3 regions of the Chryseobacterium sp. GTID13 genome follow, and region 2 is predicted to be linked to each of the others. Evidence: riboswitches for the same ligand, from Rfam matches in the RefSeq annotation. Region 2 holds a riboswitch; each other region holds the start of a gene.
What was found. A riboswitch is a leader RNA that binds a small molecule or an ion and turns the genes downstream of it on or off. The one in region 2 is predicted to bind S-adenosylmethionine.
Positions count from the first base shown of each region.

Region 1 (3,175 bases), 800 kb from region 2:
GAATTATGCTGACAAGCAGTGGGCAATAGACCCGAATTCCTACATGATTTTCGAGCATTTAGGAACAGATGCAGAAGAACAGCAGTGGGCGAATTACAGAATTGCCGAAGGAAAAGGAGTAATGCTTTGGAACAAACAGACTGATCCTTACAACCAAAACACAATGGGCTACAAGGAAAACAGCAACTACGACAGGATGAATCATACCCTTCACGGCTTCACTAATATGTCTGCGGTGGGTTATGGAGAAAGTCATGATGAAGAAAGATTAATGTTTAAAAACCTTGCGTATGGTGCTTCTAACGGAGCTTACAATGTAACTAACCTGAATACGGCCCTTGAAAGAATGAAAACTTTCGGAGCCACATTCTTTACGATTCCCGGTCCGAAAATGATCTGGCAGTTTGGAGAGCTTGGCTATGAATTCAGTATCAACCGATGTGCAGACGGTACGATCAGCAGCGGATGCAGAACCGATGAAAAGCCTGTTGCCTTTACTTTAGGATATGATACCAATGCGAACAGAAAATCAGTGTATGATACCTGGGCCAAAATTATCAATATCAGAAATACTTATCCTGTTTTCAAATCAAAAACATATAGTGTAGAATCGAATAACCTTGCGAATGATCCTGAAGGTTTAATTACAAGGATTTATGTATATGACAATTCAATAGCAGGCGTGAAGAACATCGTTGTTTTGGGCAATTATACTACTTCTGCACAGAATGTAGTTCCTTATTTTCCTTATACAGGACAATGGCAGAATCTGATGGATAACTCTGTTTCCACTGTTGCCTCTACCACTGCTCCTATTACACTGCAGCCGGGTGAGTTCCGTATTTTTGGAAATTATGCAGGAGCCTTGTCAACATCTGATGTGAATGCGGCTAACAAACTATCCCTTCAGATTGCAGATAATCCTGTAAAGAACGGTTTGGCAAAACTCGTTTATCACAAAGTTAAAAATGGGGAAATTTCCATTTTTGATATGAGCGGGAAGAAAATAGATTCGTTCAAGCTTAATAATGAAAGTGGAACCTATGAACTGAAAGCCAGTTATCCTCCGGGAACCTACCTGGTTCATCTGAGGTCTGAAACAGGCATGGCCATCCAGAAGATGATCATCAAATAAAAAAAGAGGGATAATGATAGATTGTCCCTCTTTTTTATTGACAGCATAGAAAATATAAACCTCTTTTTTGAAAATTAAAAATATTAGTCTACTTTTGCAGTAGATTTATCAAGAAAGGTGGAGGGATTTGGCCCTATGAAACCTTAGCAACCTGCACGGCTCTAAAAAGTGTAAAGGTGCTAATTCCAACCCGGTATGGGGAAGATGAGAAAAGTCAATATTCTGACAGTAATTCCATTTCTTGAAGTCTTTTATAGCTGCGGATGAGGTCCGTGGGAAATATTTATGATTAATTTACAAGGACAAAGATGAAAAAATTAAGCCTGTCTGTTATCCTGCTGGGAGCTGTTTTGGTTAATGCCCAGGAGCAGGAAAAAGGAACCCAGATCGAAGATGTAATTATTGTAGGAAACCGGAATGCCAAAAGAACCAAACTGGAAACACCGGTTCCCGTAGATGTTATCAATATAGAAAAACTACAGAAATCTGCCCCGCAGACGACAGTTCAGGATCTTCTGAATTATGTGATTCCTTCCTTCAATTCCGTAAGACAGTCAGCTTCCGACGGAACAGAACATATTGATCCGGTGACTTTGAGAGGAATGGGCCCTGATCAGGTATTGGTGCTCGTCAATGGAAAAAGAAGACATACCACTTCACTGGTCAATTATCAGAATACAGTAGGGAACGGATCTGTCGGGACAGACCTCAGCACGATTCCGGTAATTGCTATTGACAGGATTGAAGTGCTAAGAGACGGAGCCGCTGCACAATATGGTTCCGATGCCATTGCGGGAGTGGTAAATATCATCCTTAAAAAAGATATCGGAGCTTCGGCAACAGCATCCTACGGAATCAGCGGAAGAAATGACGGGGAAACCTACCAGGCCGGAATCAACTACGGATCTTCCCTCGGAAAGAAAGACAGCTATGTGAATCTTTCATTACAATTAAGCCACAGAGGAAAAACCACCAGAACCCAAAACCACGATCTTGATATCTTCGGAAGTAATTTTGCGTATGAGTTTGCAGATGATCCGAAGGCAGCAAGAGCAGAAGACGACAGGATTATAAAAGAAAGAGGGCTCAACCGGGATGATTTTAATTTCCAGATCGGAGACGCACAGATCAGGCAGGCCCAATTGTTTTTTAACTCCGAATATCCGTTCAGTGATAGCTTTAAACTGTATTCCTTCGGAGGTTTCAGCATTAAAGAAGGAAAAGGCTTCGGTTTCAGGAGGTTGCCGGGAGAAACAGATAATGTGGTGGCTGCTATTTACCCAAATGGTTTTCAGCCTGTTCTGGGATCGCAGGTGTACGATTTTTCTTATGCCGTGGGAGCCAAATATAATGTCAACAATTGGCTGCTCGATTTAAGCAATACATTCGGAAGCAATACCTTCAATTATAATGTAGACCATACCAACAATGCTTCATTGGGGGTAAAATCTCCTACAAGTTTTTATGCAGGAGCACACAGTTTCCTTCAAAATACTATTAATCTTGATGTTTCTAAGAATATCAATCAGTTTAATGTAGCCTTTGGAGGAGAATTCCGTTTTGAACAGTATCAGATCAAACCGGGAGATGAAGCCTCTTACACCCGCTATGATATCAATGGAAATCCTGCAGTTCCGGGATCTGAAGTGGAGGGAAACGGAGGCTCACAATCTTTTATTGGTTTTTCGCCGGATAATGCACTGAAAAAATCAAGACATTCTACAGCCGTTTATGCAGATGTTTCCTATGATTTAGCTAAAAAATTAAATATAGACCTTGCAGGAAGATTTGAAAATTATTCAGATTTCGGAAATACCTTGAACGGCAAGCTGGCAGTGAGGTACGAATTCATAAAAGACTATGCAATACGGGCAGCTGTAGGAACCGGTTTCAGAGCCCCATCCCTTCAACAGCAGTACTTTAATAATTCCTATGCGGATATCTCCACTTCCGGATTAGGAATCGTCACCAAAGGAATTTTCAGGAACGACAGTGATGCGGCCAGAGCCCTGGGATTTGATAAGTTAAAACAGGAAACTT
Region 1 is NZ_JAOCMB010000002.1:177,048-180,222, reverse strand. Features, by position in the region: gene N4G44_RS00880 (alpha-amylase family glycosyl hydrolase) at 1-1,135, shown strand, start outside; SAM riboswitch class I at 1,238-1,346, shown strand; gene N4G44_RS00875 (TonB-dependent receptor plug domain-containing protein) at 1,444-3,175, shown strand, end outside.
Region 1: another riboswitch for S-adenosylmethionine. It lies ahead of N4G44_RS00875 (TonB-dependent receptor plug domain-containing protein); the one in region 2 lies ahead of N4G44_RS04945 (alpha/beta fold hydrolase).

Region 2 (3,175 bases):
AGCATACATTGCCATCCAGCTCGTTCCGTCAGCCTGCTCAAGATGCTGGCCGTCCTTCAGTACCATATTTCGGTCGAAAGCCCCGATATTATCCAGACCAAGAAAACCGCCGCCAAAAATATTTTTACCGTTTTTATCCTTCCGGTTCACCCACCATGTAAAATTCAGGAGAAGCTTCTGGAATACTTTTTCAAGGAATAAAAGATCAGGCTTGCCATTTTGTTTTTCATCAATTTTGAAAACCCTGAAGCAGGACCATGCGTGTACCGGTGGATTCACATCGCTCAGATTCCATTCATAGGCAGGAAGTTGGCCGTTCGGATGCATATACCATTCTTTGGTTAAAAGTAAAAGCTGACCTTTGGCAAATTCCGCATCAATGATAGAAAAAGGAACACAGTGAAATGCCAGATCCCAGGTCGCATACCAGGGATATTCCCACTTATCGGGCATAGAAATAATGTCCTTGTTGTGAAGGTGGTTCCACTCTGTATTTCTTACATACTCATTAAAATTTCTCGGAGCTTCATGATTCGGATCACCTTTAAGCCATTTTCCTACGTTGTAATGATAAAACTGCTTATTCCACAGAAGGCCTGCAAATGCCTGCCGCTGAACATTCCTTTCATCCTCATTCGTTGTTTCGCTCTGGACTTCGCTGTAGAATTCATCTGCTTCGGCAATTCTTGTGCTGAAAATTTCGTCAAAATTTTCAAAAGGCTCATCAGTTTCATCAGGACACAGCCTGAAATCAAAAACTTTGGATTGTCCTGCGCCTACCATTTCATCAATGATAAAAGAAGCTTTGGTACCTCTTTTTTCCGGATTTACCGTATTGCTTCCATAAATGATATAGTCATTGATTCCGTCTTTAAAATAGGTATTACCCGGATAAGGAGCGCCATATAGTTTAGGTGTATTGGTTTCATTTTCGCAGAAAGCACTCTGGGCAGCCCTGTTTCTTGAATAGAACTTTTTGATTGAAATACTGTCATGGTTAACATCTATGCATCCGTCATACGCAGCATTCATCTGGCCTTTATAGGTGTTATATCCCCATTTCCAGTTATTTCTGAACCAGGCAGTTGGTGCTAGGACAATGGGAGCATCCTCATTACTCCTGTTATGAACAGTTACCCTTGCAAGAATATCATTGTGGTCGCCTTTACAGTATTCAATGAAAATATCAAAATATTCATCATTGTCAAAAATTCCTGTATCAAACAGCTCATATTCAGGTTCCTTTTTGCTTCTTCTGCCGTTCTCCGCAACAATATCATCATAAGGAAATGCATTGATAGGGTATTTGTACACCATTTTCATATAACTATGCGTAGGTGTATTATCTAAATAATAAAAGATTTCTTTGATGTCTTCCCCGTGGTTACCCTGAGGATTGCTTAATCCAAAAAAACGCTCTTTTATGATCTTATCTTTTTTGTTCCAAAAGGAAAAGGCAAAACAGAAAATCTGTTTCACATCGGAAATCCCCGCAATCCCTTCTTCACCCCATCGGTAAGTATAACTTTCTGCGGTATTGTGGTTGGCATAATTCCAGGCATTTCCGTTCGGGCTGTAATCTTCACGTACATTTCCCCATTGCCGGTTACTGACGTATGGCCCCCAGTTTTTCCATTTGGAATCTTGTAATCTTTCTTTTTCAACAGTCATATTTCATCACTTTTCAAATACGAAGTTAGTTTTTTTGAAAAAAAATTCCAATTCTTTCCATCTGAATAATTATTAATATACTATTGGAACACTTACTATTACTGGTTTTTTTGATATTAAATATTTTTTTTGAAAAAATTAAAAGAAAAAACATATCTTTGCAGTGCGTTCATTCAAATATTGAAAATGTTATCAAGAAAGGTTGAGGGATTAGACCCTATGAAACCTTAGCAACCCTTTGTGCAAGCAGAGAAGGTGCTACGTTCTACCAATTTATTTTGGACAGATAACTCACTGAAGTTCTTTTCAGCCATTTCCTGTGGCATTTTCAATTGTATTAAAATAATAGAATTGAAAACAGAACTAAACTATATTAATCTTTCGTATCAAACCCATTCCCAAAAGGAATACCATATCCCGCTGACTTATCAGATCTTCGGGCCAGACTTGTTTTCAGCTCCCGTTATACTGGTCAATCATGCTTTGACCGGAAATTCAAATGTTTCCGGAGAAAAAGGATGGTGGAAGCAGTTGATCGGAGAAAATCAGGTCATTGATACCAATAAGTATACTGTTCTGTGTTTCAATATCCCCGGAAACGGATTTGATGACTTTTTAATTGACGAATACGAAGATTTCACCCCTTCGGATATTGCTGAAATATTCCTGAAAGGTCTTGAAACTTTATATATCAAAAATTTATACGCCATTATCGGAGGCTCTCTCGGAGGTGGAATTGCATGGGAAATGCTTGCCAAGCAGCCGCAGCTGGCGGAAATTTTTATTCCCATTGCCTGCGATTCCAAAACCCACGACTGGCTTCATGCACAGTGCCTGGTTCAGAAATTCCTCTTAAACGGAAATGATGAACCTCTGCAGAAAGCAAGAATCCATGCGATGCTGTGCTACAGAACTCCTCAATCTTTAAACGACAGATTTCAAAATAGATACGATCCGGAAAAACAGAGATTAGAATCTGAAGACTGGCTCGTTTATCACGGAAATTCATTAAACGAAAGATTTAGTTTGAAAGCTTATAAGCTAATGAATCATTTGCTGATGAATATCAATACCGAAAAAAGCAACAAGAAAAGATCAGCGCCCGAATGCACCTTATTGCTGTAGACACCGATCTGTTTTTCCCGGCATCAGAAATCCGAATGTGCTTTCAGCAGCTGAAAGAGGAAAACAAAGAGGTTTTTTACCACGAAATACAGTCAATTCACGGGCATGATGCCTTCCTGATGGAATATAAACAATTAAATACAATCATAAAAAATATTTTGTAGAATGAGAAATGCTAACGAAATAAAGTTTTTAAAGAACAGATCAATTATCAAATTTGAAGGAGAAGATTTCCTGGGTGAAATCGGGATCGACGGAAGAATTTTTAAGGCGCTTACTTTGGCACGCATAAGTGTGGGAGTGATCTCTCAGCAGGCTATTGAAAACGGGATATCTATCCTGGTGAATGAAGCGGATGCAGAAAAAGCAGTTACCTGCC
Region 2 is NZ_JAOCMB010000002.1:979,794-982,968, forward strand. Features, by position in the region: partial or broken gene N4G44_RS04940 (MGH1-like glycoside hydrolase domain-containing protein) at 1-1,671, opposite strand, end outside; SAM riboswitch class I at 1,858-1,964, shown strand; partial or broken gene N4G44_RS04945 (alpha/beta fold hydrolase) at 2,023-2,960, shown strand; gene N4G44_RS04950 (ACT domain-containing protein) at 2,962-3,175, shown strand, end outside.

Region 3 (3,175 bases), 880 kb from region 2:
GTATTCACCACCCCAAAATTAAAGGCATTCTTTCCGAAAGTATTACTCAGATCCACATTCCAGCCATTCCATTTTCCTTTGATTCCTCCGGCTAAGGAATAATCATTCACACTGGCTTCAATTTGTGGAAGATATCCATTAGGAGTAACAGCATTGATGTTTCTTTCTGTGTTGGGCAGACGGTAAAATCCTCCGGCATTTCCTAAACGGTAGCTGTAACCTCCGAATGAATATACTTTCCAGTCTTCATTGACGGGAATTTCAGAATTGAAAAAAGCTGTGCGGACTGCAATTTAGACTGCCCTGCTCTCAGACTGAAATCTTTTCTTTCCAACCCCCGGTATTTAAGCTCGTGATCCGTAAAATCCTGGCCTAATAAGCCTTGTAATGCTGAAATACTGTTCGCTCCAGCTATCTGGTTTTTGAAATCCTGTGAAAAATAATCAACCTGTGATGCATACTGCTTAACGGTATTAATGATTTGCTGGGTATTGGGAGTATTGGTAATATTTTTATACAGTCCATCAATATTGACTCCATTCTGCAATGCCCTGTAATTAATCGCATTATAGGCATTAAAAATATTTCCCTGACGGACGCCAGCTCTTGAATAAGGATCTCTGTACTGTACGGAACCCGTTACATTAATGAAACCCTTCTCCCCGATTTTCGCCCCATAGTTAAGATCTGCAGAAATGGTCTGCCCGTCGATCCCTCCTGAGAAGTTATTGGCCACTGGCGAAGCATATCCTCCTAAAAATACCTGTCCTGAAAGTCCAAGCCTTTTCTTTAACCCTAAATTCACGACTCCTGCAATAGCGTCGGAACCATATTGGGCAGAAGCCCCGTCTCTCAGAACTTCTATTTTCTCTAAAGCAAAAGCCGGAATTGCGTTAAGATCCGTTCCTACCGAACCTCTTCCCGGAGTCAGGGTAACATTGATCAGGGATGACTGGTATCTTCTTTTCCCGTTAAGCAAAACCAGCACCTGATCCGGACCAAGTCCTCTTAAAAGAGCGGGATCTACGAAATCGGTTCCGTCATTTACCGTATGCGAGGTGGAAGAAAATGAAGGCACTACATAATTAAGCGCCTGGCTTATATTATTTACGGGACTTTGTCTCAGAATTTTAGAAATATTGATGATATCTACCGGAACCGGAGTTTCTGTAAGGGATCTTCCAGCCCCTCTGGACCCAAGGATCACCACATCATCGATCTTTTTGGAAGATACAGAATCCGTCTGCCCGAAATAAAATGCTGAAATAAAAGTTGCTGATGCTATGATTGTTTTTTTGTTGAAATTGTACATGTGTTTTTCTATTTTTTTGATTACTGATTGTTGGTTGATTTCAGGTAGTAAGATTCCTGTAACCTCTATTTGAGGTTACGATCAAAAGCCTGAATGATTGAATTATTTTTTAAAGAAGTCTAGAAACAACAACACATGCACATGTGGGTATGGCATGAGAACAGGTCAGAATAACGAAGCGGAACTTCATGATCTGAGAAACGAAATTTTAAATTGGTCTTGTGGTTTCCCTTGTCTTTAAACATTGATTTTATTTTTAAAACAAAAATGTCAAGATGGGAAGAAAATAGAGAATAAACATTTTTTCCGGGCATACCGGCTTATCTATTTTAGCACCTTGCTTGTTTTTGCAGGTTGCTATCCCATCTATGAGATTCTTGATAATTACGTGGCAAAGATATAATTATTTCGGAAATAAAAAAATAAATGCTCAAAATTTTAACTTTTCGCAAATTTCACCGTAACAAATGAGTTTTTTTACGTCTAACTGAATAGTAGTAAAAAACATTATGAAAAAAACTATATTCACGCTGTCTTTGCTGGCGTCTTTTTTTGCCTATTCACAGGAAAAAACCAATACCGGCACAGACAAGGAGAAACAGATTGAAGGCGTAGTCATTACCAAAACTAAAAAAGCCGTTGAACAGAAAGCGGACCGTACCATTTTTGATTTTTCCGAGCAGCCGCAGCTTAATAACGGGAATGTTCTGGAAGGTATCAAAAAACTTCCGGGACTGGTTTCCACCGATATCGCCGGAATGATGTACCAGGGAAAAATCCTGGATGTTTATCTGAACGGAAGACCTTTAAATATTACTTCAAACGAACTGAATTCTTTTCTTGAAGGGATGCCTGCCAACTCGGTAGACAGAATAGAAGTGATCACCCAGCCGGGAGCAGAATATCCAGCTACCTCAGGAGGTGCCATCATGAATATCATTACCAATAAGAACGCCAATAAGTATCTAACAGCAACCTATTCGGGAAATTATTCTTTTAGCAATTACGACAAATTCAGAAGCCGAACCACCAATTCTTTAAATCTGAATGCAAGAAATAAACTTTTCGGATGGCAGCTGAATGTAGGCCAGAATTACCGTGAAAGTATGCTGAATGGCGATCAGGATGTGCTTCTGCATAACAATACGGACAGAATCGGACGTGGATATTTTGCAAAATCAGGATTGACTTTTGATCTTGGGCAGGACAGATTATTGCTGAACTACGATATTTACCACAACAATAATGGCAATTATACAGCCAGTACAGGACTTGCCGACATTCCTGTAAGCCTTAATCCTCTCCAGTACCGGGAAGCTAATTATGAAGCATCCGATGTGGCTCATACCAATAACCTGAGACAGGAAGCTGTTGTAACGTATCAGAAGCGTTTCAGTGACAAGTCTCAAAAACTGGATTTCCAGTTCGGATATACCAAAGCCTCTTCTAAATTTTCCCAGGATAATTTCTTCCAGAGAGGCTTTTATACAGACCCTTGGCAGCCTTTCCTGAATGTAGGCGGAGAAAATGTACTTGATAATAAGTCGGATATGAGGGTAGCTAACTTCAAGGTAGATTATTCGCAGCCGATCAAGCTTCTGGACGGTGGAAAAGTAAGTTTAGGCGGTTTGTATGAAAGACAGGATTATGATACGGAAAGTAAAGGCCTGACCAACCTGGAATACCAGAGACAGACAGCATCTACCTACCTTGAATTTCAGGCAAAACTGAAAAAGTTTGATTTTACCTTAGGAGCAAGAGCAGAAAACTATGATATTTATGGAATTACACGAATTATAAAGGATAATGCTGTTGTAGAAAGAGATTTAACCCCTTTCAATAAATTCAAGCTTTTCCCGAATG
Region 3 is NZ_JAOCMB010000002.1:98,150-101,324, forward strand. Features, by position in the region: partial or broken gene N4G44_RS00485 (TonB-dependent receptor plug domain-containing protein) at 1-1,312, opposite strand, end outside; SAM-I-IV-variant riboswitch at 1,603-1,701, opposite strand; gene N4G44_RS00490 (outer membrane beta-barrel protein) at 1,822-3,175, shown strand, end outside.
Region 3: another riboswitch for S-adenosylmethionine. It lies ahead of N4G44_RS00485 (TonB-dependent receptor plug domain-containing protein); the one in region 2 lies ahead of N4G44_RS04945 (alpha/beta fold hydrolase).